DNA from 3 places in the Streptomyces mabaensis genome. Region 1 is predicted to be linked to each of the others. Evidence: riboswitches for the same ligand, from Rfam matches in the RefSeq annotation. Region 1 holds a riboswitch; each other region holds the start of a gene.
What was found. A riboswitch is a leader RNA that binds a small molecule or an ion and turns the genes downstream of it on or off. The one in region 1 is predicted to bind cyclic di-AMP.
Positions count from the first base shown of each region.

Region 2: another riboswitch for cyclic di-AMP. It lies ahead of ACWV17_RS16710 (NlpC/P60 family protein); the one in region 1 lies ahead of ACWV17_RS24080 (LysM peptidoglycan-binding domain-containing protein).
Region 3: another riboswitch for cyclic di-AMP. It lies ahead of ACWV17_RS11500 (C40 family peptidase); the one in region 1 lies ahead of ACWV17_RS24080 (LysM peptidoglycan-binding domain-containing protein).

Region 1 covers NZ_JBSOPZ010000029.1:17,784-29,073, forward strand. Annotated here, with positions in the region: gene ACWV17_RS24060 (DUF6411 family protein) at 1-236, shown strand, start outside; partial or broken gene ACWV17_RS24065 (serine/threonine-protein kinase) at 325-501, opposite strand; gene ACWV17_RS24070 (MFS transporter) at 814-2,226, shown strand; gene ACWV17_RS24075 (acyl-CoA dehydrogenase family protein) at 2,271-3,374, shown strand; gene ACWV17_RS24080 (LysM peptidoglycan-binding domain-containing protein) at 3,455-4,276, opposite strand; cyclic di-AMP (ydaO/yuaA leader) riboswitch at 4,279-4,439, opposite strand; gene ACWV17_RS24085 (class II glutamine amidotransferase) at 4,821-5,654, opposite strand; gene ACWV17_RS24090 (glutamate-cysteine ligase family protein) at 5,884-7,362, shown strand; gene ACWV17_RS24095 (aminoglycoside phosphotransferase family protein) at 7,367-8,401, opposite strand; gene ACWV17_RS24100 (VOC family protein) at 8,524-8,910, opposite strand; gene ACWV17_RS24105 (ATP-binding cassette domain-containing protein) at 8,995-10,788, opposite strand; gene ACWV17_RS24110 (hypothetical protein) at 11,287-11,290, shown strand, end outside.
Region 2 covers NZ_JBSOPZ010000016.1:99,443-110,732, forward strand. Annotated here, with positions in the region: gene ACWV17_RS16680 (SWIM zinc finger family protein) at 1-534, shown strand, start outside; gene ACWV17_RS16685 (DUF5691 domain-containing protein) at 1,083-2,723, shown strand; gene ACWV17_RS16690 (cobalamin B12-binding domain-containing protein) at 2,926-3,339, opposite strand; gene ACWV17_RS16695 (esterase/lipase family protein) at 3,759-4,631, shown strand; gene ACWV17_RS16700 (M23 family metallopeptidase) at 4,851-6,245, shown strand; gene pcrA (DNA helicase PcrA) at 6,306-8,774, opposite strand; cyclic di-AMP (ydaO/yuaA leader) riboswitch at 8,942-9,102, shown strand; gene ACWV17_RS16710 (NlpC/P60 family protein) at 9,101-10,315, shown strand; gene ACWV17_RS16715 (hypothetical protein) at 10,466-10,990, shown strand; gene ACWV17_RS16720 (class F sortase) at 11,013-11,290, shown strand, end outside.
Region 3 covers NZ_JBSOPZ010000010.1:144,118-152,054, reverse strand. Annotated here, with positions in the region: gene ACWV17_RS11510 (ATP-dependent Clp protease proteolytic subunit) at 69-704, shown strand; gene ACWV17_RS11505 (hypothetical protein) at 712-1,017, shown strand; cyclic di-AMP (ydaO/yuaA leader) riboswitch at 1,344-1,515, shown strand; gene ACWV17_RS11500 (C40 family peptidase) at 1,519-1,995, shown strand; gene ACWV17_RS11495 (VOC family protein) at 2,073-2,462, shown strand; gene ACWV17_RS11490 (ATP-binding protein) at 2,513-3,007, opposite strand; gene ACWV17_RS11485 (8-amino-7-oxononanoate synthase) at 3,175-4,332, opposite strand; gene bioB (biotin synthase BioB) at 4,480-5,697, shown strand; gene ACWV17_RS11475 (adenosylmethionine--8-amino-7-oxononanoate transaminase) at 5,690-6,994, shown strand; gene bioD (dethiobiotin synthase) at 7,066-7,797, shown strand; gene ACWV17_RS11465 (VOC family protein) at 7,819-7,937, shown strand, end outside.

The DNA of each region.
Region 1 (11,290 bases):
TTGCCATTGTCGCCGGAATTTGCGTTCTTCTCCTCATCATCGGATTCCTGGTACCCAAGCTCTCGCACGGACCGCAGCGCGGTACTCAGAAGTCACTGGGATTCGGGGCACGCGGCGCCAACAAGGCCCCCGGGGTCCTGGGACGGTGGCTGAGCAAGCCGTTCCACAGCAGCAGCCGAGCGGTGGGTCGCAGTGGCAGTGCCGGCCGCAAGGGCCGTTCGCGTATGCCGTTCTGAGCGCCGCTCAGAACACGAATCACTGCTCTTCCCAGCGAGCTCCGGTCGCGTATACGCGACCGGAGCTCTGCGCTGTCCGGGCCGCCGGCCGGTGCAAGCGGGCTATCGCCGCTTCCATCGGCCCTCCGTCGTACTCGAGTTCACCCTGCAGGCATTCCAGCAGGGCCAGCCCCAGCGCGTAGATGTCGGCTGCCGGGCCGACCGTCGTACCGAGCACCTGCTCCGGCGCCAGGCAGGCGGCGGTCCCGATAAGCGCTCGCTCAGCCGGTAGCGGTCGGCGAGGGTGCCGTGACAGTTCGCCGGATCACCTCGATGGGCCGGTTTGCAGACCGTCATGAGCCTCCCGTCCAGGGGCGCAAGTGCCGCGCGCCTGAACACGCCGACGTCAGAGGGACATAGGTGCGGCTATCCCCGGCTGGGCACCGCATCCCCCGGTCGTCCGGGATCTCGACGGCAGGCGACGCGTGGGTTAACCTACCAAACACTTGTTAGGGAGGAGCGCGGATGCCTGTCGCCTCCGTGTCCCCCTCCTCCCCGGCCCGCGCTCCACCGTCCCTACCGCACAAGGGAGTCAGCCATGTCGTCCGCACCGTCCCCGCAGAGACCCGAGAGCTCCGGGACCTCCGGGAGACCCTCCGCCGCTCCGGACCCCGCTCTGCTGCGCAAGGTGGCACTGTCGAGCCTGCTCGGCACCGTCATCGAGTACTACGACTTCCTGCTCTACGGCACGATGGCCGCCCTCGCCTTCGGCCCCTTGTTCTTCCCCCAGTCGAACCCCACCGTCGGCACGATCGCCGCGTTCGGCACACTGGCCGCCGGCTACGTCGCGCGCCCGGTCGGCGGTGCCGTCTTCGGGCACTTCGGCGACCGGATCGGCCGCAAGTCCATGCTCGTCCTCACGATGGTCCTCATGGGCACGGCGAGCTTCCTCATCGGAGTGCTGCCGACATACGGGACCATCGGCGTCGCGGCTCCCGTCCTGCTGGTCCTGCTCCGGCTCGTGCAGGGCATCGCCATCGGCGGGGAGTGGGCCGGCGCGACGCTGATGGTCGTCGAGCACGCCGACGCACGGCGCCGCGGCCTGTGGAGCGGGGTGATGCAGATGGGATCGCCGCTCGGATTCCTGCTCTCCACGATCGCGGTCACCCTGATCGCGCAGCTTCCCCAGGATCAGTTCATGGCCTGGGGCTGGCGCATTCCGTTCCTGTTCAGCGCCTTGCTGCTCGTCATCGGCCTGTACGTCCGCGTCAGCATCACCGAGAGCCCGCTGTTCCAGCAGGCGGCGCAGGAGAAGGACACCGGCACGACGCCGCGCATGCCGCTCGCCCAGGTACTGCGCCGGCCCCGGAACCTCGTTCTCGCCTGCGCCGTCGGCATCGGCCCCTTCGCCCTGACCGCGCTGATCAGCACCTTCATGCTCACCTACGCCACAACCATCGGGTACGCGACCGCCGATGTGATGTCCGGACTCATCTTCACCGCCGTCACCGGGCTCGTGGCGATTCCGCTCTTCTCCGCGCTGTCCGACCGGGTCGGGCGCCGGGCGGTCGTCCTCAGCGGTGCCGTGGGCATCATGCTGTTCGCCTTCCCGTTCTTCCGCCTGGTCGACGCGAAATCCCCCGCCCTGCTCATCCTCGCCATGGTCCTCGGCCAGGTGCTGCAAGCCGCGATGTACGCCCCTCTCGCGCCGCTGCTGTCCGAGATGTTCGGCACCCGGGTCCGCTACACGGGCGCCTCGCTCGGCTACCAGCTGGCAGCCCTGATCGGCGGCGGGTTCACCCCGCTGTTCGCCAGTGGCCTGCTCAACACCTCGGGCGTTGTCTCCAGCGCACCGCTGGCAGGCCTGGCCATCGGCTGCGGGCTGGTGACCGCGGTGGCCATCTGGCGTACCGCCGAGACCCGTGGCCGGGACCTGACCGAGGAGGACTCCGCCCCGCTCCCCCGCCCGTCGGCGATCCCCCTGAGCGGAGCCGCGTCCGACAGCGCGTAGCGCGCGGCCGGCCCCACGCCACCCACACAGAAAGCAGCAGACGAGTGAGATTGACGGAAGACCAGGACGAACTGCGATCCGCCGTACGGTCGCTCCTCGCCCGCCACGAGGGCGCAGCGGCCTGGCGGCCGCTGACCGAGCAGATCGGCGTCGCCGGACTCGCCGTCCCCGAGGAGTACGGGGGCGTGGGCTGCGGGGCCCGCGAAGTCCACGTCGTCATGGAGGAGTTGGGGCGGGAACTGAGCCCCGCCCCCTATCTCGGCTCCGCGGTGCTCACGGTGCAGGCGCTGCTCGCCTCCGGTGACGACGCGGCGTGCGCGCGGCTGCTGCCGCGGCTCGCCGCGGGCCGCGACGTGGGGGCCCTGGCGTGGGCCGAGCAGGGCTCCTGGGACCCGGCGGCGATCCGTACCGAGGCGGTCCCCGGGCCCGGCGGGACGTGGCGGATCACCGGGACCAAGGAGTACGTGCTGGACGGCGCCGAGGCCGATGTACTGCTCGTCGTGGCCCGTACGACGGGCGGACTCGCGCTGTTCCAGGTCGCCCTGGACGGTACGGGCGTGAGCCGCGAGGCGGCGGTCACGATGGACGGGACTCGGGCCCTCGCATGCGTGGTACTCACCGGCGCCGAGGGCCGCCTCGTCGGCGCGGCCGGCGAGGGTGGCCGGGTGCTGCGGCACGTGCTGGACCTGGCCTGCGCGGCGCTCGCCGCCGAGCAGGCCGGCGCGGCGGCGCGCTGCCTGGAGCTCACGGTCGCCCACGCCAAGGACCGCGTCCAGTTCGGCCGGCCCATCGGCTCCTTCCAGGCGGTGAAACACCGGCTCGCGGACGCGTACGTGCTGGTGGAATCCGCGCGTTCGGCCGCGCTCGGCGCGGCCTTCGCGGCCGCCGAGGGCTCACCGGAGCTGACCCGCTGGGCGGCCGTCGCCAAGTCCGCCTGCTCGGAAGCGTTTTCCGCGGTGGCGGGCGAGATGATCCAGTTGCACGGCGGCATCGGCATCACCTGGGAGCACGACGCACACCGTTACTTCAAGCGCGCGCACGGCTCGGGCCGGCTCTTCGGCCCTGCCGCGTGGCACCGCGGCCGGCTGGCCGCCGACCTGTGCCCGTCCGGGCCCGCACCGCGGTCGGACGACGGCACCGGCACGTGACGCACGGACCGGCCCGCCGGGCACGGGGTTCTCCTCCCGGACCCGGCGGGCCGGTCGCCGCAAGGGCCCGGCCACCGCTGTCAGTAGGGGCCGTTCACGTTGTCGATCGAGCCGTACTTGTCGGCGGCGTAGTTGCACGCCGCGGTGATGTTGGCGACCGGGTCGTAGCTGTCCGTCGAGGTGCCCGGCACGTGGTAGGCCTGGAACGTCGGGTCGATGACCTGGAGGAGACCCTTGGACGGCGTGCCGGCCACCGCGTTGGAGTCCCAGTTGTTGATGGCCAGCGGGTTGCCGGAGGACTCGCGCATGATGTTGCGGTGGATGCCGTCGTAGCTGCCGGGGATGCCGTGCTTGGCCATGATGTCCAGCGACTCCTTGATCCAGCCGTCGAGGTCGTTGGTGTAGGCGGGCTTCGCCGGCGCGGCGGCGGGCTTCGCGGGGGCCGCCGCCTTCGCCTGGGCCGCGGGCTTCACGGCGGGCTTGGGCGCCGACTTCGCGGCCGGCTTCGCGGCGGGCTTCACGGCGGGCTTCACGGCAGCGCCGATCGTAAGCTCGAGACCCGGGTGGATCAGCCTCGGGTTGTCACCGACGACCGTCCGGTTGGCCTCGTAGAGCTGCTTCCAGCCGCCGATCTGGGGGTGCTCGTCCGCGATCTTGGAAAGGGAGTCACCCACGACGACGGAATAGGTCACGGGGGCGGCCTTCTTCGCAGCGGCCGGCGCGGCGACGGTGGCCGGTGCCACGGCCTTCTTCGCGGTGACGGCCGGCGCCTTCTGCGCCGCGGCGGCGGTGGTCGCGGCGATCACCGGGAGGGCGAGTGCGGCGCCGCCCGTGCCGGCGACGACGAAGCCGCGCGTGATCGGATTGGTCTTGGGACGGCGGTGCTTACCCTTTGCAGGCATGACGCGTTCCTCTCCGTCGCCTGCGAGGTGAGCTGTCGGGTTCGGACTGGAGATGCCCGGCCGCAGTGTTGGTGCGACTTGACCCCAAGCCGTTCCGAATAAACGGACCGGCGGCTTACCTGGGTCCCCCGCTCCTGCCGTACGTGAGTGGTGAGTGCGGTTTCCGGACGGCGGCAGGATTCGGCGGTCCACCCGGATTGACGGTGACCGTAAGCGAAATGGACCCGGCGGAACAAGCCTCGAATTTCCCCGCTCAAAGGGGGCAACTGATCCCGCGGGGGAAAAATCCGTCATCCACCCTGGAGCGAAAACCCAACTTTCTTTCCAGGGAAGGGAACTGGGCCTCCGCGGACTTACCGCACACCATGGCGGCTGTGACCGTTATCACGGCCTCCGCGCGCAACCATCCGGCCCGGCATGCCGAATGAAGGAACGACGAATTGCGCAAGTAAGAGGCAAGAATGACTTAAGGCGTTCTTCTCCATGCAGTTCCACCCATAACGGACATATGCGGGTGGAAAGAGTCATCCAGGGCATCCGGGATTTACACCGGCTGAGGCACGAAGGGCCGCAATTCGTCCACCCCCGGCTGGACCACCCCGTAGCTGCTCTCGGGGACCTCGTTCCAGACGCCCGGCAGATCGCCCAGCGGCTCGGAGACGACCATGCGGGTCTTGTCGGACACGCCCCGCAGCAGCGCGATGTCGGGGTGCAGCGCCCGCACCGCATCCGCTCGGCTGCTGTAGAACAGCGAGCGTGAGGCGCCCCCGCTCGAGTAGCGGAAGGCCCAGAGGCGTTCGCTGTCGGTCACCGCGATCGTCATCTGAAGCGGGAAATCCACCCCGTGCTCCCGTCCCAGCCGTTCCACCAGGCCGGCCATCCGCGCGACAGCCCCCGGCGCGTCCTGGTCCAGACCGAACGTGATCGCCAGGTAGAACATCACTTCCGAGTCCGTCGATCCCTCGATGGAGGAGAACAGCGCCGGGTCGATGGCCATGCAAAGGTCCCGCCGCATGCGGTGGAAGTCGGTGATCGCACCGTTGTGCATCCACATCCAGCGGCCGTGACGGAACGGGTGGCAGTTGGTCTGCTGTACCGCCGTACCGGTCGAGGCGCGGACGTGAGCGAAGAACAGGGGTGAGCGGACATGGCTCGCGATCTCGTGCAGATTGCGGTTGTTCCAGGCCGGGCCCGTGTCCCGCACGATCGCCGGGGTCTTGCTGTCGGCCCCGTACCAACCGATGCCGAAACCATCGCCGTTGGTCGTCTCGACTCCCAGATGTGAGTGCAGGCTCTGGTCGATCAGGGAGTGCTCCGGCTTGTACAGGATGTCGTCGAGCACAACGGGCGTTCCCGAATAGGCGAGCCATCGGCACATGGACAACAATCCCTTCCGCCGTCCGGTCCGCATGCGGATCCGAGGAGCGAGCGGCGCCGCGCGAACCGGTCCCTCCCCCACATGTTCGCCCATCGGGGCCGGGAAAGCAGCTTCACGGGCTTCACGGGCACGACGGTGCCGCTCTCACTGGTAGGGGCGGCCGGGGAGTGGGACGCTGAAGAAAGACGCTGCAGAAAGGGGGGTCCGCCGAGGAGACTCGGGAGGGCCGATGGGACGCGATGTCCCGGCGCTGGTGTTCACCCGTGATGACCGCCGCCGGTACCGGAACAAGATGCAGATGTGCCTCGACGCGTTCGCGCAGATGCTGCGTGAGGAGCGTTTCGAGGCCGAGCGGCCGCAGGTGGGCCTGGAGATCGAGCTGAACCTGGTGGACGCGGCCGGCGAGCCGACGATGCGGAACACCGACGTGCTCGAGGCGATCGCGGATCCCGCCTGGTCGAGCGAGCTGGGCCGGTTCAACCTGGAGATCAACGTCCCACCACGTCGGCTGACGGCCGGCGGTCCCGACGCGTGGGAACAGGAGATCCGGGACGCGCTGAACCATGCCGAAGGACGGGCGGCGGCGGTGGGGGCACACCTGACCATGATCGGCATTCTGCCGACCCTGCGGCAGGCGGATGTGGGTGAGGCCGCACTGTCGGAGAACCCGCGGTACCGGCTGCTGAACGAGCAGATATTCGCGGCCCGGGGCGAGGATCTGCTGATTGCGGTGGACGGTGTGGACCGGTTGCGGACGTACGCGGACACCATTACCCCCGAGGCGGCCTGCACCAGTACCCAATTCCATCTCCAGGTCTCTCCGGACGAGTTCGCGCGCTATTGGAATGCGGCGCAGGCGATCTCGGGCGTACAGGTGGCGCTGGCGGCGAACTCGCCTTTCCTGTTCGGCAAGGAACTCTGGAGCGAGACGCGTATTCCCCTCTTCGAGCAGGCCACCGACACGCGCCCCGAGGAGATCAAGGTGCAGGGCGTGCGGCCCCGGGTGTGGTTCGGCGAGCGGTGGATCAACAGCGTCTTCGACCTCTTCGAGGAGAACGCGCGGTACTTCCCCGCGCTGCTGCCGCTGTGCGACGAGGAGGATCCGCTGGAGACGCTCGAAGGCGGCGACATCCCGGAACTGGGCGAACTCACCCTGCAAAACGGCACGATCTACCGGTGGAACCGTCCGGTCTACGCCGTCTCCCACGACAAACCCCATCTGCGGGTGGAGAACCGGGTGCTGCCCGCGGGCCCCACGGTGGCCGATGTCCTCGCGAACGGCGCCTTCTACTACGGGCTGACGCGTGCGCTGGTCGACGAGGAACGGCCGGTCTGGTCACGGATGTCGTTCTCGGCCGCGGAGGACAACCTGCACGCTGCGGCGCGGCACGGGATCGACGCACGTCTGTACTGGCCGGGGATGGGCGAGGTGCCGGTGGCCGAGCTCGTCCTGCGGCGTCTGCTGCCCCTGGCACACCTGGGGCTGGAGCGGTCGGGGATGGACTCGGCATGGCGGGAGCCGCTGCTGGGCATCATCGAACAGCGGTGCGTCACCGGCCGCAACGGCGCGGTGTGGCAGGCGGAGATGTTCCACCACATCTATGACACCGCCCATGTGGACCACCACGAGGCGCTGCGGCGGATGACGCGGCAGTACATCGAGTACATGCACCTCAACGCACCGGCACACTCCTGGCCGGTCGACTGAGCGGTCAGGAGTCCGGGCGCTCCGACGGTACGGGTGGGAGTGCGGGCGGCAGGGTCTGCAGGCGGTGGCGCATCGCTGAGCTCAGGGTGCCGAGGGCGCGCAGGTCGGCGCGGTCGGCCGTCATCCGGCCGACGACACCCAGCCGGTGCACGAGCCGTTGGCGGGCGGTCGCCGTGCCCCACTTCCAGTCGCCATCGGGGATCCGGGCCAGGTGGTCGGTGGTTCCGCGGCGCGCCCGTTGGACCAGCGCGTCGCCGCGCAGCAGCCAGCCGGCGCACGCGTCGGTGAGATCGCCGTCGAGTTCGGTGCCGGTCGCGGTGCGCCATGCGTCGCGGTACGCGCTTTCCGCTCGGTTCAGCAGGGGCGCGGACGGCGAAGTGACGCACCAGCAGGTCGGGAAGCCGATGCGCGGGTAGGCAAGCTCCACCAGTCCGCTGCCCAGTGAGGCCTGTTCGAAGTCGATGAACCTGATCCCGCCGGCGGTGTGCAGGTCGTTGCCGGGACACGGATCCCCGTGCAGCAGGGCGTTCCCGGATGCCTGGCCGAGCCGGTGCACCAGTCTCTCCAGCTCGCCGGAGACGTCCGGTACGACGGGTACCCCGAGTGCCTCGGCCAACCGGAGGAAGGCGTCGACGTCGGCCTGGTCCGGGCCCAGCCATCGGGGCAGTACGCCGATGTCCTGCGGGCCGGCCGTGGCGTGCAGCCGGGCCAGCGCCGCCGCGTAGCCGACGATCCAGTCGGCGGCGGGCTGTTGGTGGTCCAGGTGCTCGAGGACCAGCACGCGCTCGCCGGGATCGGTGCCGAGCAGCACGGGCACCACGGGTGGGTCGGCCCGGGCGGCGAGGCGCAGTGCGGTCACCTCACGCGCGTAGCGCTCCTCGGCGTCGGGACCCTCGACTACCTGCTTCACCACCGCCGGCCCGCCGGCCAGCTCCACCCGCCAGACGCGCGAACGCGGGCTGCTGCCGAGCCGACGCGAGCGCCGCGGTGGGCCCAGCGCGGCCCGTAGTCCTTCCCCGAACGGCAGTCGCGACCACATGCGCGCATCTTCGCACGGGGGCTGACAACTCCACCGCGGTTTACGGGCGTTCACGCACCTCGCGGGCCGTTCGCGCGGCCTGCGCCGGCCTTCGCGGGGTCTACGCGGGGTCTACGCGGGCTTCACGGGCGGTAGCGCAGCGGATGATCCTCCGGTACTTCGACCACGGCGATGCGCACGCCGTCCGGATCCGCGATCCACATCTCGACCAGCCCCCACGGCTCCGTCTTCGGCGGACGCAGCACGTTGACGCCCCGCTGCCGCAGCTCCTCGTACGCCGCGGTCGCGTCCGCCACCTGGAGCCACAGCTGGAGGGCGGGCGACGGAGGCGCGTCGGAGCGGCCCGACACCTCCAGGAATCCGCCGCCCAGGAAGTACACCGTGCCGCGTTCGGTCCCGGTGCCGAACTCCCGGTACACGGCCAGGCCCAGCGCCTCGCCGTAGAACGCCCGCGACCGCTCGGGATCGGTGGGGTGGAGCAGGATCCTGCTGCCCAGTACATGCACCATGCCACCGCACACTAGTGCCGCTCGTGCCGTCACCGCGTCGCAGGGGCGCGGTGACGGCAGGTGCCCGGGGGTACCGGACGGCGGTCAGCGGTCCTGGGAGAGGGCGTACAGCTCGCCCAGCAGGCTGCCCGGCGTGTTCACCAGCTGGTCGAAGGTTCCTTGCTCCCGGATGCGGCCTTGGTCGAGGACGATGATCCGGTCGGCCATCCTCACGTTGTCCAGGCGGTGCGTGACCACGAGCGTGATCCGGCCGGGAGCCATCGCGCGCAGCGCGCGGAAGATCTGGTGCTCGCCGCGGGCGTCCATTTCGCTGGTGGGCTCGTCCAGGACGAGGAAGCCGGGCTTGCGGTAGAGGGCGCGGGCGCAGGCCAGTCGCTGCCACTGCCCGCCGGACAGTTCGTGTCCGCCCCACACGGACCGGGCCAGGAGAGTGTCCAGCCCGTGGGGGAGATCGCGGATGACACCGGCCATGCCGACCTGTTCCGCCGCTTCCCAGACCTGCTGGTCGCCGTACTCCTGGGGCTGGCCGAGGGTGATGTTCTCCCGCGCGGCCAGCGGCCAGTGGCCGTTGGCCTGGGGGACGAGCCCGACGTGCCGCCACACGGAATCGGCGTCCGCGGTGGCGAGGTCGGTGTCGTCCCAGCACACCCTTCCGCCGGTCGCCACGGTCAGTCCGGTGAGCAGTCGCACCAGGGTCGACTTGCCGGCGCCGTTCTCCCCGACCAGGGCGACCACTTCCCCCTGTTCGAGGGTAAGCGAGACAGGTCCCAGTGCCGGGGTGGTTTTGTCGGGGTACGTGTACTCGGCCCGGTCGACGCGGATACGGCGGGGCACCCGGACGTCGGCGGTGCCGCGGCGGGTGGTCATGCCGCGGACTTCGGTGAGGAAGTCGTGGTAGTCACTGAGGTAGAGGCCGTGGTGGAACATCGCGGCGCCGTACCGGATGATCGAGTTGAGTGCGCGTCCGGAGGTCTGGGAGGCGACGATCGCGGTGCCGGCGATGGCCAGGTCCATGTGGCCGGAGAGCACCAGGGCGGCGAGCGAGGCCCACATCCCCAGGGTGAAGAGACCCGCGAGGGAGGTGGCGGCCGCATTGACGCGGAGATACTGAGGGGCGGCGGCGAGTTCTCTGCCCTCGACGCGGTCGCACATCGAGCGGTACCAGAAGTGCAGGTAGCCGCGCATGGTGTTGGCGCGCAGTTCGTCGGCGAGCTCGGAGGTGGTGAGCCACCAGTGCATCATGCCGCGGACGTTGCGGGAGGAGATGGAGGCGTCGTGCACGCGGTAGTCGATGCGTGCCGCGATGACGCCTCCGAGTCCGCGCGGGATGACGGAGAGCAGCAGGACTCCGAGCAGCAGCGGATGCAGAACGGTGAGGACGGACGCGGCGGAGATCAACTGCACCAGCCCGTTGGTGAGCATCTTGGCGTCCTCCGCCAGGTCCGGGGCGCGCATCGCCCCGATCTCCGCCGCCTGGCTGCGGTCCTTGAAGCCCTCCTGGTCGTAGGCGGCCAGCTCGGCTCGCATGTGGAGGTCCACGATGGTCAGGTCGGCGGCCGTGGCGACCTGGGGGTTGAGCCGGCGGGTGGCCCAGTCGGCCAGGATCCAGGCGGCGGAACCCACGCCGGTGGCGATGCCCGCGGTGACCAGGGCCGGGGCGGCCGCCCGAAGGCCGGCCTGCGCGTCGGCGGCTCCGAACAGGGGACCCATCGCGCGGGCGACCGCGGCGAGCATCACGGCTGTGCTGATGCCCGACAGGAGCTGGCAGGCCAGTACGGCAAGGACCATGCGGCGGTCGACGGACCAGGCGAGCCGGAAGGTCTGGCCGAGCGCGGCGGGGATACGGCGCGCCATCTGACGGAGCGTGGCGTCCTGCATCGCCCGGCGGTGCTTGCGTCCTGCGTAGTCGAGTTCGGGCGGGGCGGCCGGCTGCGGCCGGGCCGGCTGCTGTTGCTGCGGGATCAGCGTGGAGTCGGTCAACGGGGCCTCCTGTGCTGCGGGACGGGAGTGGCGGTGCGCGGGCGGCGCGGGTGGTGACTGCCGGGTCGCCCTGGTCGCCGGGGGCCGGGACGGTCAACCGGGCGCTGACCGCCCGGCAGGTCGGGGCAGGCCGGTTCGAACGCCGGATGTACGCCGGAGCCGGCGGCGAGTCGCTTCAACGGGCCTCCTGGTCGGGGCGCTTGCCGCGTGATGGACCAAGAACGTGCCTGTTCACGTCCACGTCACGGGCAGGCGAGAGCGACGAGCCGCGCAAAAGTTCGAACACCGGCGCGCAGGTCAGCCCTGCCCGGCCTCCGGGGCGTGATATTGCGTTCGAGTGCGAGGCCGCACCCGATCGAGGGATTGCGTGCAGCGGGAGGCCAGAGAGTTGGCCGGGTGA
Region 2 (11,290 bases), on a different contig from region 1:
GACGGCAGACTGACCACGCGCCGGATCTGGCTGTACGGGCGCGCGTCGGGGCGCACCGCGCTGGTCCTCGATTTCGGCCCGCCGGGCCGGCCGCCGCAACTGGCCCTGCCGACCGGGCTGATGCTCGACGCCGAGCTCACCCCGTTCGCCGGGGCCGGACAGCTCCGGGCCGAACTGGGCGAGCGGTTCGCCGCCCCAGCCCCGCACGCGGGGCGACCGCCGGGCGGGGACACAAGGTCGGCGGCCGAGCGCTACGGACAGGCCCTGCGCGACGATCCCTGGCTGGACTCCTGGCCGGTGACGCTGCACGACGTGATACCCGTCCCGGCCGACGGGCGCTGGCAACTGGCGGACGCGGGAGGCGACTCCGCCCTGCCGATCAGCGGCGCGTTCCACACCCGCCCGGGCCTGTGGCAACTGGCCGCCCTGTCCGGCGGCACGCCCCTCACGGTGTTCGGAGAATGCGGCCACCAGGGCTTCACCCCCCTGACGGCCTGGTCACCGTCCGAACCGGACCCGATCCTGCTGACCTGACGGGGCGGGGGCGGGGGCGGGGGCGCCGGGGGCGCCGGGGGGCGGGAGCGCCGGGGGCGGGAGCGCCCGGGGCGGGGGCGGCGGGGGCGGGAGCGCCCGGGGCGGGGGCGGCGGGGGCGGCAGGGCCGCGACGTGCGGGCCGGGCGGGGCCGGGGCGATGCTCGCGGCGGGCGCAGGGCAGTAGGGGCGGGTGGGAGCGACGAGGCGGGTGGGAGCGCCGGAGGCCGGGGGCGAAGCTCGCGGCGGGCGCTAGGCGGCGGGGCGGGTGGGAGCGCCGGCGGCCAGGGGCGAAGCTCGCGGCGGGCGCGGGGCGGCGGGGGCGGCTGGTGCCGGTCGTCGAACCCGGCACGGGCGCCGGGCGCGTCTCGGCCCTCAGCTTGGGCGTCCAGTGCCCCCTGGCCGACGCCGGGGAGGGCGACGCGGCGAAGCGCGCGGCGGGTGTGCGCGCGGCACGAGTGGGGCGAGATGGCCGGACGGCGGGGCGGAGGGCCGATGAGCGGGGCCGGTGACAGCAAGCGGACAACTGTCCTCAACGACGGAGGGGTTCGATGACCAGTACCACCACGCCCTGGGAAGAGCTGGTTACTTCGGCTCTGCTGGGGACCGACCGGCGGCCGGTGCCGGACAGTTCGGGCCGGCCCGGCCGGGACGCGGCCACCGCGCTGCTGGACGCGGCGGCGCTTCAGACCGTGCGGCGCCGGGCGGGGCTGCTCCCCGCCCGCTCCGCCGAGCGGCCCGCACCCGCCCCGCCGGATCCGCGCCCCCCGCTGCCCGCCGCGGCCCGCCGCCGGCTCGCGCAGCTGCTGGCCGACCGCTCCGGGCCCGGGGGCACGGGCGGGCGGCGCGGAGCCGCACCCGACCTCACCGAGCTGCTCCCCCAGTGGCTCGCCGCGGCCAACCGGCGCCGCTTCCAGGCGCCGCACGCCCTGCTGCCCGCGCTGCTGGACGCGGCCCGCGCCCGTACCGATCTGCGGCCGCAGGCCCTCACCCTGGCCGGACCACGGGCGCTGTGGCTGGCCCGGCTCAATCCGGACTGGAAGTTCGCGCTGCGCGGCGCCGCAGGCAGTTCCGCGCTCCCCCGGCCCACGGACACCGATCAGGTGGCACTGCTGTGGCAGGAGGGCCTGTTCGCGGAGCGCGTCGCCCTGCTCACGGCCGTACGCGCTCATGACCCGGCCGACGCGACGGCTCTGCTGGCCACCACCTGGGCGACCGAGCGGGCCGAGGACCGGCTGATGTTCCTCGACTCCCTGCGCACGGGACTCTCCGACGGCGATGAGCCGTTCCTCGAACAGGCACTCTCGGACCGCAGCCGCAATGTCCGCGCCACTGCTGCGGAGCTGCTCTCCGCGCTGCCACGGTCGGCCCTGGCCGAGCGGATGGCCATCCGCTCGGCGTCCTGCGTGAGCCTGGACCGTACGGAGGGAGAGGTGTGCATCCGGGTGGAGGCACCGCACGAGTGCGACGCCGCCATGCAACGGGACGGCGTGGTGCCCAAGCCGCCGACGGGGCGCGGTGAGCGGTCCTGGTGGCTGGGACAGCTGGTGGAGGCGGCGCCGCTGTCCGGCTGGCCGGGCCGGCTCGGCGGACGTACTCCCGAGCAGATCGTGGCCCTGCCGGTGACGGACGGCTGGCAGGAGGAGCTGCACGCCGCCTGGTGCCGCGCTGCCGTGCGGCAACGGGACCCGGACTGGTCCCGCGCCCTGCTCGGTGCCCCGGCGCTGCCCCCGGATACCGGTCCCGGCACGGCATCCCTCGCGGAGCGGGCAAAGCTGCTGGCCACACTGCCGGGTGAGGAGCGGGCGGTGTGGGTGGCGGAGTTCATCGATGCGCACGGCCTGTCCGAGGCGTTCCAGCTGCTCGGCGTGTGCGCCGTCCCCTGGGCCGAGCCGCTGGGGCGGGCGGTGGTCGACGCGCTCGACATCGCGCGGGACGCCGGCAGCTACCCCTGGAGCTTCAGCGGAGTGATGGGCCTGGCGGAACGCTGCCTGGACCCGGCGGAGGCGAGCCGGCTCGAGATCCTGACGGCGATACCGGACGAGGCGGAGGGCGCGTCCCCGGGCGCCGGCGGCTACTGGTCGGAGGCCTTCCAACGGCTGGTTTCCACGCTGCGCCTGCGCGCGGCGATGCTGGCGGAGCTGGACACCCCGACGCCCCCGGCCCCCCGGCCGGACACCCCAGCTGCCTGAACCGTACTCCCAACGCCATGGGCCGAGGCCTCCGGGCAACGCGGGCGTCTACGCCACGACGCGACAGGCCCGGCGCCGCCGGGCCGCAACCGGCCGACGCTTCGGCAGCGGCCGCGCTACGGGCGCGCGGGCTGCCCGTCCATCGCGGGGCAGCCGCGAGCGGGGACGGTGCCTGCCGGCGCCCTGCGGGGGCCGGGCGTGGTCAGGCCTCGGCCGGTTGGCGGACGTTCGCGCGGACCCAGTCCACGATCGACGCCGTCGTCGCGCCGGGCGTGAAGATCTCGGCCACGCCCTTCTCCTTCAGCGGAGCGATGTCCGCCTCGGGGATGATGCCGCCGCCGAAGACCTTGATGTCCGCCGCGTCGCGCTCCGTCAGCAGCTCGATCACCTTCGCGAAGAGCGTGTTGTGCGCGCCCGAGAGGATGGACAGCCCGATCGCGTCAGCGTCCTCCTGAATGGCGGTGTCGACGATCTGCTCGGGCGTCTGGTGCAGGCCGGTGTAGATGACCTCCATACCGGCGTCCCGCAGGGCACGCGCGATGACCTTGGCCCCGCGATCGTGGCCGTCGAGACCCGGCTTGGCCACCACCACGCGGATCGGACCGGTCACACCCATCACTGCCTCCATGTACCGACTGCGCCGTCATTGGCACGGGTCCCCGGTGCCGCGAGGGCCGGGGATGTGAACGAACGTTATCTACAGCATCCCGCAACCCGCCGTTTCGCGGGTGACAGCGAGGGGGAAATCACACATGGGACATGTTCGCTTTGCGCCGCGCCCGCATCGCCCGGCTCAGGAGCCGCCTGCAGGGACGGTTGCAAGGGGAGCCGCAACGAGGGCGCCGTCCCACCGTGCCGCCAGCCGCGCGGCACGGTGGGACGGCATACCGGTACCGGCACGGCGGCAGGCACGGCAGCATGCTCGCTCGACCGCACCCAGCCGCCCCGGCCCACCGGCCTTCCTCCGCCGCGGAGCCCCACGAGGGCATACGGGGGACAGAACCGTCCTCCCTCGTGCCAGCCGGGAGGTCGGCCATGAGACTTCAGCTCCTTCTTCTCCCCCCTTGCCTTCGCCACGTACGACTGACGGCCGCGCTCATGCGTGCCGCCACCCTGGAGCTGGCGATCCTCGCCGCGCACCTCCTGCTCTACCCCACGGGCATCAGCCAGGAACGCCGCCGGACCGGGCCCGGTCCCTTGCCCTCCGCCGGTCCGGCCGGGGACCTGGAGGCGGAGACCTCCGCACCCCCGCGGCTTCCGACCGCCGGGGGCACCGGCACGCCGGTGGTCCTGCTGCACGGGTTCGTGGACAACCGCTCCGTCTTCGTCCTGCTCCGGCGTTCTCTGACCGCGCACGGCCGGCACCACGTGGAGTCGCTCAACTACTCTCCGCTCAGCTGCGACATCCGTGCCGCCGCCGATCTGCTCGGCAGGCACATCGAGGAGATCTGCACCCGCACCGGTCACCGCCAGGTCGACATCGTCGGTCACAGCCTCGGCGGCCTGATAGCCCGCTACTACGTACAGCGACTGGGCGGTGACGCTCATGTCCGCACCCTGGTCACCCTGGGCACTCCGCACGCGGGTACCCGGATCGCCCCGCTGATGAGCGCGCACCCCATCGTGCGCCAGATGCGCCCGCACTCCGACGTGATCGAGGAGCTCCGCGAGCCGGCACCGAACTGCCTCACCCGGTTCGTCAGCTTCTGGAGCGACCTCGACCAGCTGATGCTGCCGCTCGAAACGGCCTGCATCGACCACCCTGACCTGATCGCGCAGAACGTTCAGGTCAGCGGCATCGGCCACCTCGCGCTCCCGGTGCACCCGGCGGTCGCGGCCGGGATCCGGCAGGCACTGGAGGCCGCGGAGGCTCCGGCAGACACCTCGGGAACGGCCTCGGTGGCCTGAGGAAACCGCCGCGACATCGAACATTCATCGAACACAGGGCCAAAGCTCTGCCCAGGGTCGGCCGAAAGGCGGTCGAATGCCCGGTTCCTGAACGCCCGAAACCTGCCGGAGATTGTCGCCGTCGCATACCGCCGGGTACAGTCGCGCCCACTGCTCTCCCTCCGGGGTACCCCCCTCCCCGGACCCCAGGCCCCCGCTGCCGAGGCGAAAGAGAAGTTGGTGAACGACCGTCACCCGTCGGGGTTCTCTACCCCCCCGGCTCCGGCTCCCGACGCCTCATACGCGCACCACGCGTCGTACGAGAACCAGGGAACCTTCGCCGGCGACCCCCTCTTCGGTGCGCTTCCGGGCGACTACGACGGCGGCCACAGCGGCCAGTACGACAGCACGCAGTGGACCACCGACGCCTACGCGTCCACGGATTACAGCGGGTACACCGGGTACAGCGGGTACGAAACGTACGACACCGGTGCTTATGGCACCGGCAGTTACGACACCACCGCATGGACCGCCGAGGGTTATCCGGCGGCCGTGGAGATCCCGGCCCAGGTCTCCTACGACACCACGGGGCAGTGGGACGCCAACGCCTGGAACCAGACAGGTCAGTACGAAAACGTCACGTACGGGTACGACGCCACGACCCAGTGGACGACGCAGGACTTCGAAACAGGCACGTACGACGCGACCGCCTGGAACTCGGACACGCCCGAGAACCCGGAGCAAGAAGCGCTCCCCGTGGCGGAGTTCACCGCCGCCGAGCCGCTGCTCGAAGCGGAACTCGAACCGGAGCTCGAACCGGAAGCGGAACTCGCCGCAGCCCCCTCAGCGCCAGCCGGCCCCGCCGCCCCTCACCCGGTCCGCCGCGCCGGCGGAAACCGTGGTCGCCGCCGCACGCCGGCGAAGCGCTCCGCACTGCTCACCGTCGCCGTCCCGTCCGCCTGCGTCATGGGCGTCGCCGGTATCGCAGCCGCCTCCGTCAGCGAACTCGGCGGCCCGAAGGCGGACGACACCACCACGCAGGCCGCGCCCGACCCGGCGTCGGTCAAGCCGGTCGCCGCGAACAGCAAGCTGGACACCCAGCTCGCCGCGCTCAGCGCCGATGCCGACGACTTCGCCGACCGCGCCAGCCGTACCCAGGAGCGCATCGACCTCAAGGAACGGCAGGCCGCCGAGAAGAAGAAGCGCGAGGAGGAGGCCCGCCGCAAGGAGTTGCTGCGCCCCAAGTTCGCGCTTCCGGTGAAGCAGGATGGGCTGAGCGCGCAGTACGGTCAGGCCGGCGTCAACTGGATGTCCCTGCACACCGGCATCGACTTCCCGGTCTCGTACGGCACGCCGGTGATGGCCGCGACCGACGGCACCATCCGCACCCAGTGGAACAGCGCCTACGGCAACATGGCGATAGTGACCGCCCCCGACGGCACCGAGACGTGGTACTGCCATCTCAGCAGCACCAAGTTCCGCTCAGGCACGGTCAAGGCCGGCGACGTCATCGCGTACTCCGGCAACTCGGGCAACTCCACCGGTCCGCACCTGCACTTCGAGGTACGGCCCGGCGGCGGAGCGGCGATCGACCCGCTGGCGTGGCTGCGCGGCCACGGCCTGGACCCGACGTAACCGAAGGCCCGACGTAACCGAAGGCCAGGCCCGTACCCCCGGTACTCCCGGTACCCCCCGCTACAGCTTCTGCACCGGCGCGTACCGCAGCAGCAGCCGCTTCGGCTTGGCGTCACCGAAGTCGATCGTCGCCTGCGCGTCCGCGCCGCTCCCGGTCACCTCCTGCACGGTCCCCAGCCCGAACTGGTCATGCGTGACCCGGTCACCGACCACCAGCGCGATCACCGGCTTGTCCGTCGCCCGCCGCGTGGCGAACCCGGAAGGCCCGGACCGCGACCGCGCCGAGGACAACGACGACGTCAGCGACGACGTGATCCCCGACGTCGGACCTGCCGGGAGCTGCGCACCCTTGCGCTTCCACTCCAGGTGCTGCTCCGGGATCTCCTCCAGGAACCGCGACGGCGGGTTGTACGCGGGCTGGCCCCACGCACTGCGCATCGAGGAGCGCGTGAGGTACAGCCGCTCGCGCGCACGCGTGATGCCCACATACGCCAGCCGGCGCTCCTCCTCCAGCTCCTTGGTCTGCCCGAGCGCGCGCACGTGCGGGAAGACCCCGTCCTCCATGCCCGTCAGGAAGACCACCGGGAACTCGAGGCCCTTGGCGGTGTGCAGGGTCATCAGCGTGATGACGCCGGACCCCTCCGTGTCCTCGTCCGGGATCTGGTCGGAGTCGGCGACGAGCGCCACCTGCTCCAGGAAGTCGGCCAGCGTCCCCGGATTGTCCTCGCCCCGCTCCTGCTCGAACTCCAGGGCGACGGCGGCCAGTTCCTGAAGGTTCTCGATCCGCGTCTCGTCCTGGGGGTCCGTCGACGCCTGGAGCTCCGCCAGGTATCCGGTCCGCTCCAGAACCGCTTCGAGCACGGTCGCCGGGCCCGCCCCCGACTCGACGATGGTGCGCAGGTCGTCCATCAGGACGTTGAAGCGCTTGACGGCGTTCGTCGACCGCGACGCCATGCCGTACGCCTCGTCGACGCGCTTCAGCGCCTGCGGGAAGGTGATCTTCTCGCGCAGCGCCAGCGCTTCGATCATCGCCTCGGCACGGTCGCCGATCCCGCGCTTCGGTACGTTCAGGATGCGCCGGAGCGGGACCGCGTCCTCCGGGTTCGCCAGTATCCGCAGGTAGGCCAGCACATCGCGGACCTCCTTGCGCTCGTAGAAGCGCACACCGCCGACGACCTTGTACGGCAGGCCGACCCGGATGAAGATCTCTTCGAAGACACGGGACTGGGCGTTCGTCCGGTAGAAGATGGCGACATCGCCGGCCTTCGCGTCACCCGCGTCCGTCAGCCGGTCGATCTCGTCGGCGACGAACTGCGCCTCGTCGTGCTCGGTGTCCGCGACATAGCCGATGATCCGCGCGCCCGACCCGGCGTTCGTCCACAGGTTCTTGGGGCGACGGCTCTCGTTGCGCTCGATGACCGCGTTGGCCGCGCTGAGGATGGTCTGCGTCGAGCGGTAGTTCTGCTCCAGCAGGATCGTCGTCGCGTCCGGGTAGTCCTCCTCGAACTGGAGGATGTTACGGATGGTGGCCCCGCGGAACGCGTAGATCGACTGGTCGGCGTCACCCACCACACACAGCTCGGCGGGCGCCACCTCCTGCGTCCCCGGCCCGACCAGCTCGCGTACGAGCGTGTACTGCGCGTGGTTGGTGTCCTGGTACTCGTCGACCAATACGTGCCGGAACCGGCGCCGGTAGTGCTCGGCGACATCCGGGAACGCCTGGAGCAGGTGCACCGTGGTCATGATGATGTCGTCGAAGTCGAGCGCGTTCGCCTCGCGCAGCCGCGACTGGTACATCGCGTACGCCTCGGCGAGCGTCTCCTCGAAACCTCCCCCGGACTCCGTCCGGGAGGTGCCCCCAGCCGCCTGCCCGGCGAACGTCTCCTCGTCGATCAGCTCGTTCTTCAGGTTCGAGATCTTGGCGCTGAAGGACTTCGGCGGGAACTTCTTCGGGTCGAGGTCCAGGTCACGGCAGACCAGGGCCATCAGCCGCTTGGAGTCCGCCGCGTCGTAGATCGAGAACGACGACGTGAAGCCGAGCTTCTTCGATTCGCGCCGCAGGATACGGACGCACGCGCTGTGGAAGGTCATGACCCACATCGCATGGGCACGCGGTCCGACCAGGCTCTCGACGCGCTCCTTCATCTCACCGGCGGCCTTGTTGGTGAAGGTGATCGCCAGGATCTCGCCCGGGTGTACCCTGCGCGCGGACAGCAGGTGCCCGATCCGGTGCGTCAGTACGCGCGTCTTGCCGGAGCCCGCGCCGGCGACGATGAGCAGCGGCGATCCGGAGTGCACCACCGCGGCCCGCTGCTGCTCGTTCAGCCCGTCGAGCAGGGCGGCGGGGTCGATCACCGGCCGGGCGGCCCCGTCCCGGTAGTACGCGTCCCGGTCGACGGGCGCGTCGAACTTCCCGCCGAAGAGGTCGTCCGCGCCCGCTTCGGGGGCGTGCTCCTCGGGGGGCGGCGGGTGCTCCTCGCCGGAAGGCTGGAGGTCCGCCAGGAAACTGTCGTCAAAGAGGCTGCTCATCGCCTCCCGAGTCTAGGCCGCCGCACTGACACCGCGGTCACGAGTTCCGGTAGGTAACGAAAATGTATCGGACATATCGAACATCAGCCTTCCCTCCAGCCACACCGATTGGCTAGCGTGCTCCGCCAAGGCCCTCCGTACCCCCGTCGGCGAACCGCGCCGGAACGGATGGCCCCGCGCCGAGTCCGGCCTGCCGTACGGCAGTTCGGAGCCGGGGACCCACCATGCACAACCGGGGTGAATCGGACCGGCTCCGCCGGACCGTAGGGCAACCTTCCGCATGCCCGAACCCGACAGCTAACCCGGTAGGCGGTCCACGGAAGGAGATGCCGGCCTTGGCGTCGCATCGCAAGCCGCGCACCCGGATTCGAACCACCGCTCCCGCGGTCGGGATCACGACCGCAGCCACCGCAGCCCTCGCCTCCGTCAGCCTTCTCGCGCAGAGCGCGAGCGCCGCGCCCGGTGCGCCGGCCGAGCCGAAGCCGAGCGTCGAGGACGTACAGAAGAAGGTCGACGAGCTGTACCGCCAGGCCGGTACGGCCACCCAGAAGTACAACGCCGCCAAGGAGCGCACCGAGACCCAGCGCAAGAAGGCCGACGTGCTGCTCGACCAGGTCGCGCAGAACACCGAGAAGCTGAACGAGACCCGGCGCGAGCTCGGCACCTACGCCGCCGCGCAGTACCGCACGGGCGGCATGAGCCCCACCGCCACCCTCCTGCTCGCCGACGATCCGCAGGGCTACTTCGCCCAGGACCACCTGATGGACCGGCTCGGCGGCCGCGAGCAGCAGATCCTCAGCGACTACCGCGCCCGGCAGGCCGAGGCGGCCGGGAAGCGGGCGGAGGCGACCAGGAGCCTGGAGTCGCTCACCACGTCCCAGGCCGATCTGCGCGCCGGGAAGCAGGAGGTCCAGCGGAAGCTGGCCGAGGCGCGCGCGCTGCTGTCCGAGCTGACCGCCGAGGAGAAGGCGCGGCTCGCCGCGATCGAGCGGAAGAAGGAGGAAGAGGCGCGGCGGAAGGCCGAGGAGCTGGCGCGCGAGCAGGCGGCCGCCGAGAAGCAGCGCCAGGAGGAGGCGGCGCGGCAGGACCAGCAGCCGCAGCCCGGCACGGACACCGGCTCCGACGCGGGTACTGGTTCCGGTACGGGCTCGGGTACTGGTACGGGCTCGGGCACCGGCTCCGGTACGTACGCCGCCAAGGCGGAGAAGGTCCTCTCCTTCGCCCGGAACCAGATCGGCAAGCCGTACGTCTGGGGAGCGACGGGCCCCAGTTCGTACGACTGCTCGGGCCTGACCGGGGCCGCCTGGAAGACCGCGGGCGTCGACCTGCCGCGTACCACCTGGGACCAGGTGAAGGTGGGCGAGCGGGTCGCGACCGCCGACCTGCTCCCCGGTGACCTGGTCTTCTTCTACGACGACATCAGCCACGTCGGCATCTACATCGGCGACGGCAAGATGATCCACGCCCCGAAGCCGGGGACGAACGTCCGCGAGGAGTCGATCTACTACATGCCGATCTACGGCAGCGTGCGCCCGGCGTAGTCACGCTGCGTCAGTTGGGCGGGGCGCCGCCCAACTGACGCACCTCTTTGCCCCGTTCGCGCGCCTCGGGTCGCGGGCTGTCGTAAGCCCGCCTAGCGTCTCCTGCGTCGAGGCGCATCGAAGGCTCCTCGAGGATCCGGAGGAGTCACCATGCGAGGGATGCGTGCCGGTGCCGCCGTCACCGTGCTCGGTGCCGCCGCGCTCTGCCTCGGCACTCCCACGGCTACGGCCGCTGACGCGGCGCTCCGTGCCGCCGGCTGCGAGACGTCGGACGTCACCGTCAGTGAAGGACGCTCCGGCACCGCGAAGGTCGAGCCGGCGGCCGAGCCCGGTGCCGAGTACGACGTGACGCTCGACTGCGCGGGCGAGGAAGGGCTGGCCGGCCTCACCATCGCCGACGCCGAGGACGCTCCCGAAACCGACGCCGAGCACGACGACACCGACGAGCACGAAGACACCGCGTACGGCGACACCGAGCACCAGCTCGGTGGGCACGACGAGCCCGGCGCCTGGGCGGAGTCCGGTCCCCCCACCGGCGTCCGGCAGGGCGTCAAGGCCGGGGTGGGCGGCAGCCTCACCGGTATCGCTCCGGTCCCGACGGCGGCCGGGGCCGCGCTGATCGCGGGCGCCGCCGGGGCCGGCGTACACCTGATGCGCCGGCACCGCAGGAGCTGAGCCGGCCCGGGGAGAGGGAGGCATGCCGCAGTCACCGCAGACGCGCGGGGCGTGGGGTTCGGTCGCCGTCGTACTGCTCGTCGGAGTGTTCCTGGTCCGCTACGGCGCCGCGGAGTCGCCGGGACCGCCGCAGCCCGCCTCGGCCGTCGCAGCCGTCACAGCCGAAGGAGCTGCATCCGCGCCGACCGCCACGAGCGCCCCGACCGCTCCCGGAGGACCGGGGCCCGCCGGGCCCGCCGCGCATCCGCTGCCGTACTCCGCCCCGCTCCGCGTCGCCATCCCGTCGATCGGGGTAGACGC
Region 3 (7,937 bases), on a different contig from region 1:
TCCCATCATAACGTCATGTACATCCTGTACATTTTTGACAGAGCGCGCCGCAGTACGAGAGGAACGCCATGAGCCGGTCCATCGCCCGCCACGTCCTGCCCGAGTTCACCGAGCGCACCACCACCGGGACCCGCACCCTCGACCCGTACTCCAAGCTGCTGGGCGAGCGCATCGTCTTCATGGGAACCCCGATCGACGAGACCGCGGCCACCGATGTCGTCGCGCAGTTCATGTATCTGGAGCACGCCGGGCCCGACCAGGACATCTCGCTCTACATCAACTCTCCCGGCGGCTCCTGGGCGGCGATGTCCGCCATCTACGACACGATGCAGTTCGTCGCCTGCGACGTGGAGACGATCTGTCTGGGCCAGGCCGCCTCCTCCGCCGCCGCACTCCTGGCAGCCGGCACACCGGGCAAGCGACTGGCCCTGCCGGGCGCCCGGGTGCTGATCGACCAGCCCGCCATGCCGGAGCCGGTGCGGGGGCAGCCCTCGGACCTCGAGATCCAGGCGCGGGAGCTGCTGCGGGAGCGCGAGATGCTCACCCGGATGCTCGTACGGCACACCGGGCAGAGCGCGGAACGGATCTCGGCGGACATCGAGCGCGACACGGTCTTCGACGCCGAAGGCGCCCGGGAGTACGGACTCGTGGACCGGATCGTGCACAGCCGCAAGGGCACCCCGACGGTCCTCGGCTCGAGGTGAGACCCGGATGCTGCCGGAACTCCCGCCGCTGCCCGCCCTGACGCGCGCCGAGGGCGAGTTGGTGGACCGCTACCTGGAAGTCGTCGACCTGCTGGGCCGGATCAATCCGGCCCGGGGCGGCGACACGTACAGCTGCCTGCGAGCGGCGCAGGCCCTCGTGAGCAGGGCGGCGGCCCTGCGCGACGCCCTGACGGTCATGCACCGGCGGGGCGAGAGCGAGGTGTACGAGCAGACGCTGACCCGCGCGCTGCGCGTCCTCGACGGGGAGCGCCGCACCGCGCGCGTCACCATGCCGCCGCTGTCGGAGACTTGAGAGAACGACACGCCGAACCACACGCACGGAGTACGGGAATCGATACTCCTTTCGGCTTATCGACGAGGAGCCAGACGGACCATCCGACTTGCACAACGCGCCTGTACGCAGAGCGGAATGGATCGTTCCGCCGCTGGTCCAGGCCTCCTCGCACTCCGCGGCGGGAGGCCGGAAGTACCTCCGTCCACCCGAACGGGTCAGCGGTGAGGAACCCCACATACGTCCGTTTCCGCTCGGATTTTCGGGCGGTTATGAGTCAAGATCCCTGGGACGACAAGCCCCCGCCACCGCGGCGGGGCGGTCCGGGCGGACGCCGAGTCCTGCCGCCGTCCCGGATGCCTGGTCGACAAGAGTGGATCGGCAGGAGTGGAGGACCCAAGTACTACGGGGTGGCCGGAACATGGTCATTCCTTGGGGTGAAGCCGTCTTCGACGGCCGGGCAACTTCGCCAGCCCGAACCCGACAGGTCATCCTTCACAGGCGGCTGACGAAGGGTTGCGCATGTCTGCGCAGAACACTGTCCCGTCTCTGCTGTCCCGGGCCGGCGCCGCATCGGCGCTCACCCTCGCCGCCGTCGGCGGCACCATGCTGGCGCCGGGCGCCGTGCCGGAAGCCCAGGCCGCCGCGTCGTACGCGACGAAGGCCCTGAACGTGGCAGCCTCCAAGAAGGGGGCGCCGTACAAGTACGGAGCGGTGGGACCGAAGCGCTTCGACTGCTCGGGGCTGACGCTCTACTCGTACAAGAAGGCCGGGAAGGCACTGCCCCGCACCGCGGCACAGCAGTACAACAAGACCCGCCACATCTCGGCGTCCCAGCGCAAGCAGGGCGACCTGGTCTTCTTCCACTCCGGCAGGAACGTCTACCACGTCGGGATCTACGCCGGTAAGGGCAAGATCTGGCACTCCCCCAAGACCGGTGCGGTCGTGCGGCTGGAGAAGATCTGGTCGAAGAGCGTCTGGTACGGCCGGGTGCGCTGACGGCTGCGGACTCCCCACGGAGGGCGGTACGTTGTCCGTCCGGCGGTACTGACCGCACACATGTCCGAGGGAGACCCGTGTCATTTCTCAATCCGGTACGGCACATCACGTTCGACGCGCACGATCCGTACACGCTGGCCGAGTTCTGGTCCGCGCTGACCGGATACGCGATCGACGGCGACAAGCCGGGTGACGACGAAGTGCTGATCGTCGCGGGCCGGGACGGGATCCCCGGGCTGCTCTTCATCCGGGTACCGGAGGGCAAGACCGTCAAGAACCGCGTCCACCTCGACATCCAGCCGCCTTCCGGCACGCGGGACCAAGAGGTGGAGCGGCTTGCCGGACTCGGTGCGTCGGTCGTGAGTGACCGGCGTACCGAGGACGGGCTCGGCTGGGTCGTGATGGCGGACCCCGAGGGCAACGAGTTCTGTGTGGAACGCGGCGCGGCGGAGCGCGGGCCGGCCTGATCTCCCGGCCGGTGGCGCAGGGCCGGACACCCCTGTGGGATCCGGGCGGCTCAGGGCGCTTCGGTCACGGGTTCGGGCACTGCTTCGGGGACCACGGGGGCCGGCACCGACTCCGGCTGCCGGGCCGCGGCGGTCCACGGCAGCGCGATCCAGACGGTCTTGCCGCCGTCCTCGGTGGGGGCGACGGACAGCCGGCCACCGCACTCGGCTGCCAGCCAGCGGATGATGACCATGCCGCGCCCGTTGTCCTGCTGAACGGCCGCCGGAAGCCGCTTCGGCCAGCGGGGGTGGCTGTCGGTGACGCCGATGTGCAGCTCTTCGTCGCGCTCCAGCCGGAGATCCACGGTGAAGGTGGGCGACTGGCCGAAGGTGTGCTGCACGGCGTTGGTCGCCAGCTCGGAGACGATCAGCCGTACCGTTTCGGCGGTCCCGTGTCCGGCGGGAAGGCCCCACGCGGAGAGAACGTCGGCGACGTATCTCCGGGCGGCGGAGACCGAGACGGGATCGCTCGGCAGAGTGACGGATGTTTCCTGGTGGTCTGCCATGGCGACGCTGTCCCTTTCCCACCGGGGCCGGACTGAGGCTTCGTGACGGATGAACTCGAAGACGGTCCCGGATACGTGCTTCGCGCCAGCGTGCCACTCATGCCGTCGCCGCGGGTGGCGATCCACCAGGATGTGCGGTCAACTGTCGCTCGAAGCGGTGAACTCTGCTACGGAAGAGCGTATTTGGGCGGCGGCGCGGTGGCCAGAATGGTGCCGACCGCCTGCGCGATCTCCTGATCCGTCAGATCCGCGCGCGCGGTCAGCCGCAGCCGGGAAATGCCGTCGGGTACGGACGGCGGCCGGAAGCAGCCCACGAACAGGCCCGCCGCGCGACAGTCGGCGGCCCACTGCAGCGCCGCCCCCGCCGACGGAGCCCGTACGGACACCACGGCGGCGTCGGGCCTCGCCGCGGTCAGCCCGGCGGCGGTCAGCCGGTCGTACAGGGTGGTGGCCACCGTGCGGGCATGGGCGGCCAGTTGGGGTTCGTTGCGCAGCAGCCGCAGGCTTCCCAGCGCGGCGCCGGCCGCCGCGGGCGCGAGTCCGGTGTCGAAGATGAAGGTGCGCGCGGTGTTCACCAGATGGTCGATGACCTTGGCGGGACCGAGCACCGCCCCGCCCTGGCTGCCCAGCGACTTGGACAGGGTCAGCGTCGCCACCACGCCGTCCGCGCCGGCCAGGCCCACGGCGTGCAGGGCGCCCCGGCCGCCCTCGCCGAGGACGCCGAGGCCGTGCGCGTCGTCGACCAGCAGTGCGGCGCCATTGTCACGGCAGGCGGCGGCGTGCTCGGTCAGCGGCGCGGCGTCACCGTCGACGGAGAAGACCGAGTCGGTGACGGTGAGGGCCCGTCCGGGGTGCGCCTCGAGTGTCTTGCGCACGGCGTCGGGATCGGAGTGCGGGACTACGGCCGTCTGCGCGCGTGAGAGCCGGCAGCCGTCGACGATGGACGCGTGGTTCCCGGCGTCCGAGACGATGAGCGAGCCGCGCCCGGTCAGCGCGGTGACCGCGGCGAGGTTCGCCGCGTAGCCGGAGGACAGGACGAGCGCGGCCTCGAAGCCGCAGAACTCCGCAAGCTCCCGCTCCAGCGTGGCGTGCAGTTCGGTGGAGCCGGTCACCAGCCGCGATCCGGTCGCTCCGGCCCCCCAGCCGCGGGCCGCGTCGGCCGCCGCCGCGGTGATCTCCGGGCGGTGCGCGAGCCCCAGGTAGTCGTTGCTCGCCAGGTCGAGAAGCGCGGATTCGGCGGGGCGGGGACGCAGCGTGCGTACGAGACCGGCCCGTTCGCGCTCGTGCGCCGCTTCGTCGATCCAGTCGAACACGTCCTGGGCCATGGATGAGTCCTCGCGGTTTGTGGGCTGTCGACAGACCCTAACGGGCCCGGTCTGCTGTCAGGGTGTGGCAATACACACACCTCGAAGGGGCTCCGTTGTGCGATCTCTCCTTGGCCGGGGGCGGTGCCGTAGGCCAGGATCGGGGGCATGGATCTGCTGACCACGCTGGTGGACAAGGGGCTGCGGCGCGAACTGCCGACCCGCGAAGAGGCGCTCGCCGTACTGGCGACTTCGGACGACGAACTGCTCGACGTGGTGGCCGCGGCCGGCAAGGTGCGCCGCCAGTGGTTCGGGCGGCGGGTGAAGCTCAACTATCTGGTCAACCTGAAGTCGGGCCTGTGCCCCGAGGACTGTTCGTACTGCTCCCAGCGGCTCGGCTCGAAGGCCGAGATCCTCAAGTACACCTGGCTGAAGCCCGACGAGGCCTCCAAGGCCGCCGCCGCGGGTGTGGCCGGCGGCGCCAAGCGCGTCTGCCTGGTCGCCAGCGGCCGCGGGCCGACGGACCGTGACGTGGACCGGGTGTCGCAGGCCATCGAGGCGATCAAGGAGCAGAACGAGGGCGTCGAGGTGTGCGCCTGCCTCGGGCTGCTCTCGGACGGCCAGGCGGAGCGGCTGCGGGCCGCCGGCGCCGACGCGTACAACCACAACCTGAACACGTCCGAGGGGACGTACGGGGAGATCACGACCACCCACACGTACGCGGACCGGGTGGAGACCGTCCAGCAGGCCCAGGCGGCCGGGCTGTCGGCCTGCTCGGGGCTGATCGCCGGGATGGGCGAGAGCGACGAGGACCTGGTCGACGTCGTCTTCGCGCTGCGCGACCTCGACCCGGACTCGGTCCCGGTCAACTTCCTGATCCCGTTCGAGGGCACCCCGCTGGCCAAGGAGTGGAACCTCACTCCGCAGCGGGCGCTGCGCATCCTCGCCATGGTCCGGTTCGTCTGCCCGGACGTGGAGGTACGGCTCGCGGGCGGTCGCGAGGTGCATCTGCGCACGCTCCAGCCGCTCGCCCTGCACCTGGCCAACTCGATCTTCCTCGGCGACTACCTCACCAGTGAGGGCCAGGCGGGTCAGGCCGACCTGGAGATGATCGCGGACGCCGGTTTCGAGGTCGAGGGCACCGGCACGACCACACTGCCCGAGCACCGGGCCGACGCGCTCGCCGCCGCCGAAGGCTGCGGATCGCACGGAGGCGGCGGCTGCGGGCCGTGCGGCTCCTCGGCGGAGTCCGAGGTTCCGGCGGCGGAGGTGCCGGCCGCTCAGGTGCCCACGGCTCAGGCGCCGGGCGAGGTGCCGGGCGCTCGTACGGACCTCGTCGCGGTCCGTCGCCGCGGCGCCGGGACGGACCTCGCGCCCAATGCCTGATCCGCTGTCCCCCGGCGAGCTGCTGGACCTGGACCGGCAGCATGTCTGGCATCCGTACGGCCCGATGCCCGGCCGGCAGGAGCCGCTCCTCGTCGGTTCGGCGTCGGGCGTACGGCTGCGGCTGGAGCAGCCCGCGCACGGCCAGGACGAACTGGTCGACGGCATGTCGTCGTGGTGGTCGGCGATCCACGGCTACAACCACCCGGTGCTCAACGACGCGGCCCGCGGCCAGCTGGACCGGATGAGCCATGTGATGTTCGGCGGCCTCACGCACGAGCCCGCCGTCCGGCTCGCCGCCAAGCTGGTGGAGATCACCCCGGCCGGGCTGGAGCACGTCTTCCTGGCCGACTCCGGATCGGTCTCGGTCGAGGTCGCGGTGAAGATGTGCCTGCAGCACTGGCGCTCGGTGGGCCGGCCGGGCAAGCAGCGGCTGCTCACCTGGCGCGGCGGCTATCACGGTGACACCTGGCAGCCGATGTCGGTGTGCGATCCCGAGGGCGGCATGCACGAGCTGTGGTCCGGAGCGCTGCCCCGTCAGGTGTTCGCGGACGCGCCGCCGGCCGGCTTCGACGCCGCGCCGGACCCGGCGTACGTACAGCACCTGACGGACCTCGTCGCCCGGCACGCGGACGAGCTGGCCGCGGTGATCGTGGAACCGGTTGTGCAGGGCGCGGGCGGGATGCGCTTCCACTCCCCCGGCTATCTGCGGGTGTTGCGCGAGCTGTGCGACGCGCACGACGTGCTGCTGGTGCTGGACGAGATCGCGACCGGGTTCGGGCGTACGGGCGCGCTGTTCGCGGCGGACCATGCCGGGATCTCGCCGGATGTGATGTGCGTGGGCAAGTCGCTGACCGGCGGCTACCTCACGCTGGCGGCGACGCTGTGTTCCTCACGGGTGGCCGACGGGATCTCGCGGGGCGAGGTGCCGGTGCTGGCCCACGGGCCGACGTTCATGGGCAATCCACTGGCCTCGGCGGTGGCGCTGGCCTCGATCGACCTGTTGCTGGGTCAGGACTGGCGCCAGGAGGTCAAGCGGATCGAGACGGGCCTGCGGAACGGCCTCGCGCCGGCGGCATCCCTTCCGGGCGTGCGGGACGTACGCGTACTCGGCGCGATCGGTGTCGTCCAGCTGGATCACGGCGTGGACATGGCCGCGGCGACGCGGGCCGCCGTGCGCGAGGGCGTGTGGCTGCGGCCGTTCCGGGACCTGATCTACACGATGCCGCCGTACGTCACCGGTGACGAGGACGTGGCCCGCATCGGCCGCGCCGTGTGCGCGGCCGCCGCAGCGGGTTAGGGCCCGCTGCGCGGCGGGCCCGAGAAACAAGACGCCCGAGAGGCAAGACGCAGGAAGGACGGTGGACGGCGATGGCCGTGGTCGTGGTCAGCGGAACCGGGACGGAGATCGGCAAGACCGTCGTCACCGCCGCGGTGGCGGCGACGGCGCTGGCGGCCGGCCGGTCCGTCGCGGTACTGAAACCCGCGCAGACGGGACTGGCGCCCGGCGAGCGGGGCGACGCGGCGGAGGCGGCCCGGCTGGCGGGTGAGCTCACCGCCGTCGAACTCGCCCGCTTCCCGGAGCCGTTGGCACCCGATACGGCCGCGCGGCGGGCCGGGCTCGCGCCGGTGCACCCGCAGGAGGTGGCCGAGGCGGCGGAGAAGCTCGCCGCCGAACACGACCTGGTACTGGTCGAGGGCGCGGGCGGGCTGCTCGTACGGTTCGACGAGGCGGGGTCCACGCTCGCCGACGTGGCCCGGCTGCTGCGCGCGCCGGTCCTGGTGGTGGCCCCGGCCGGGCTCGGCACGCTCAACTCCGTGGCCCTGACCTCGGAGGCCCTGCGGGCACGGGAGTTGGAACCGCTGGGGATCGTGATCGGCAGCTGGCCGGCCGTGCCGGATCTCGCCGCGCGGTGCAATCTCGCCGACCTGCCGTCGATGGCCGGCGCGCCGCTGATCGGGGCCGTACCCGAGGGCGCGGGTGCGCTGGCTCCCGCGGAGTTCCGGGCGCGGGCCGCGAGTTGGGTGAGCCCGGGGCTCGGCGGTGTCTGGGACGCGGACGCGTTCACCGCGCAGGCCGGACCCGGCGCCTGGTCCGCGTGACCCGGATCTAGGCTGGCCCTCATGCGAGCACGAGTGGACGAGATCGTCTTCGACTGCGCCGATCCGGCGGCCCTGGTGCGCTTCTGGGCCGCCCTGCTCGGCGGCGAGCCGGTGGACCGCAGCGAGGAGTGGTCGTACAT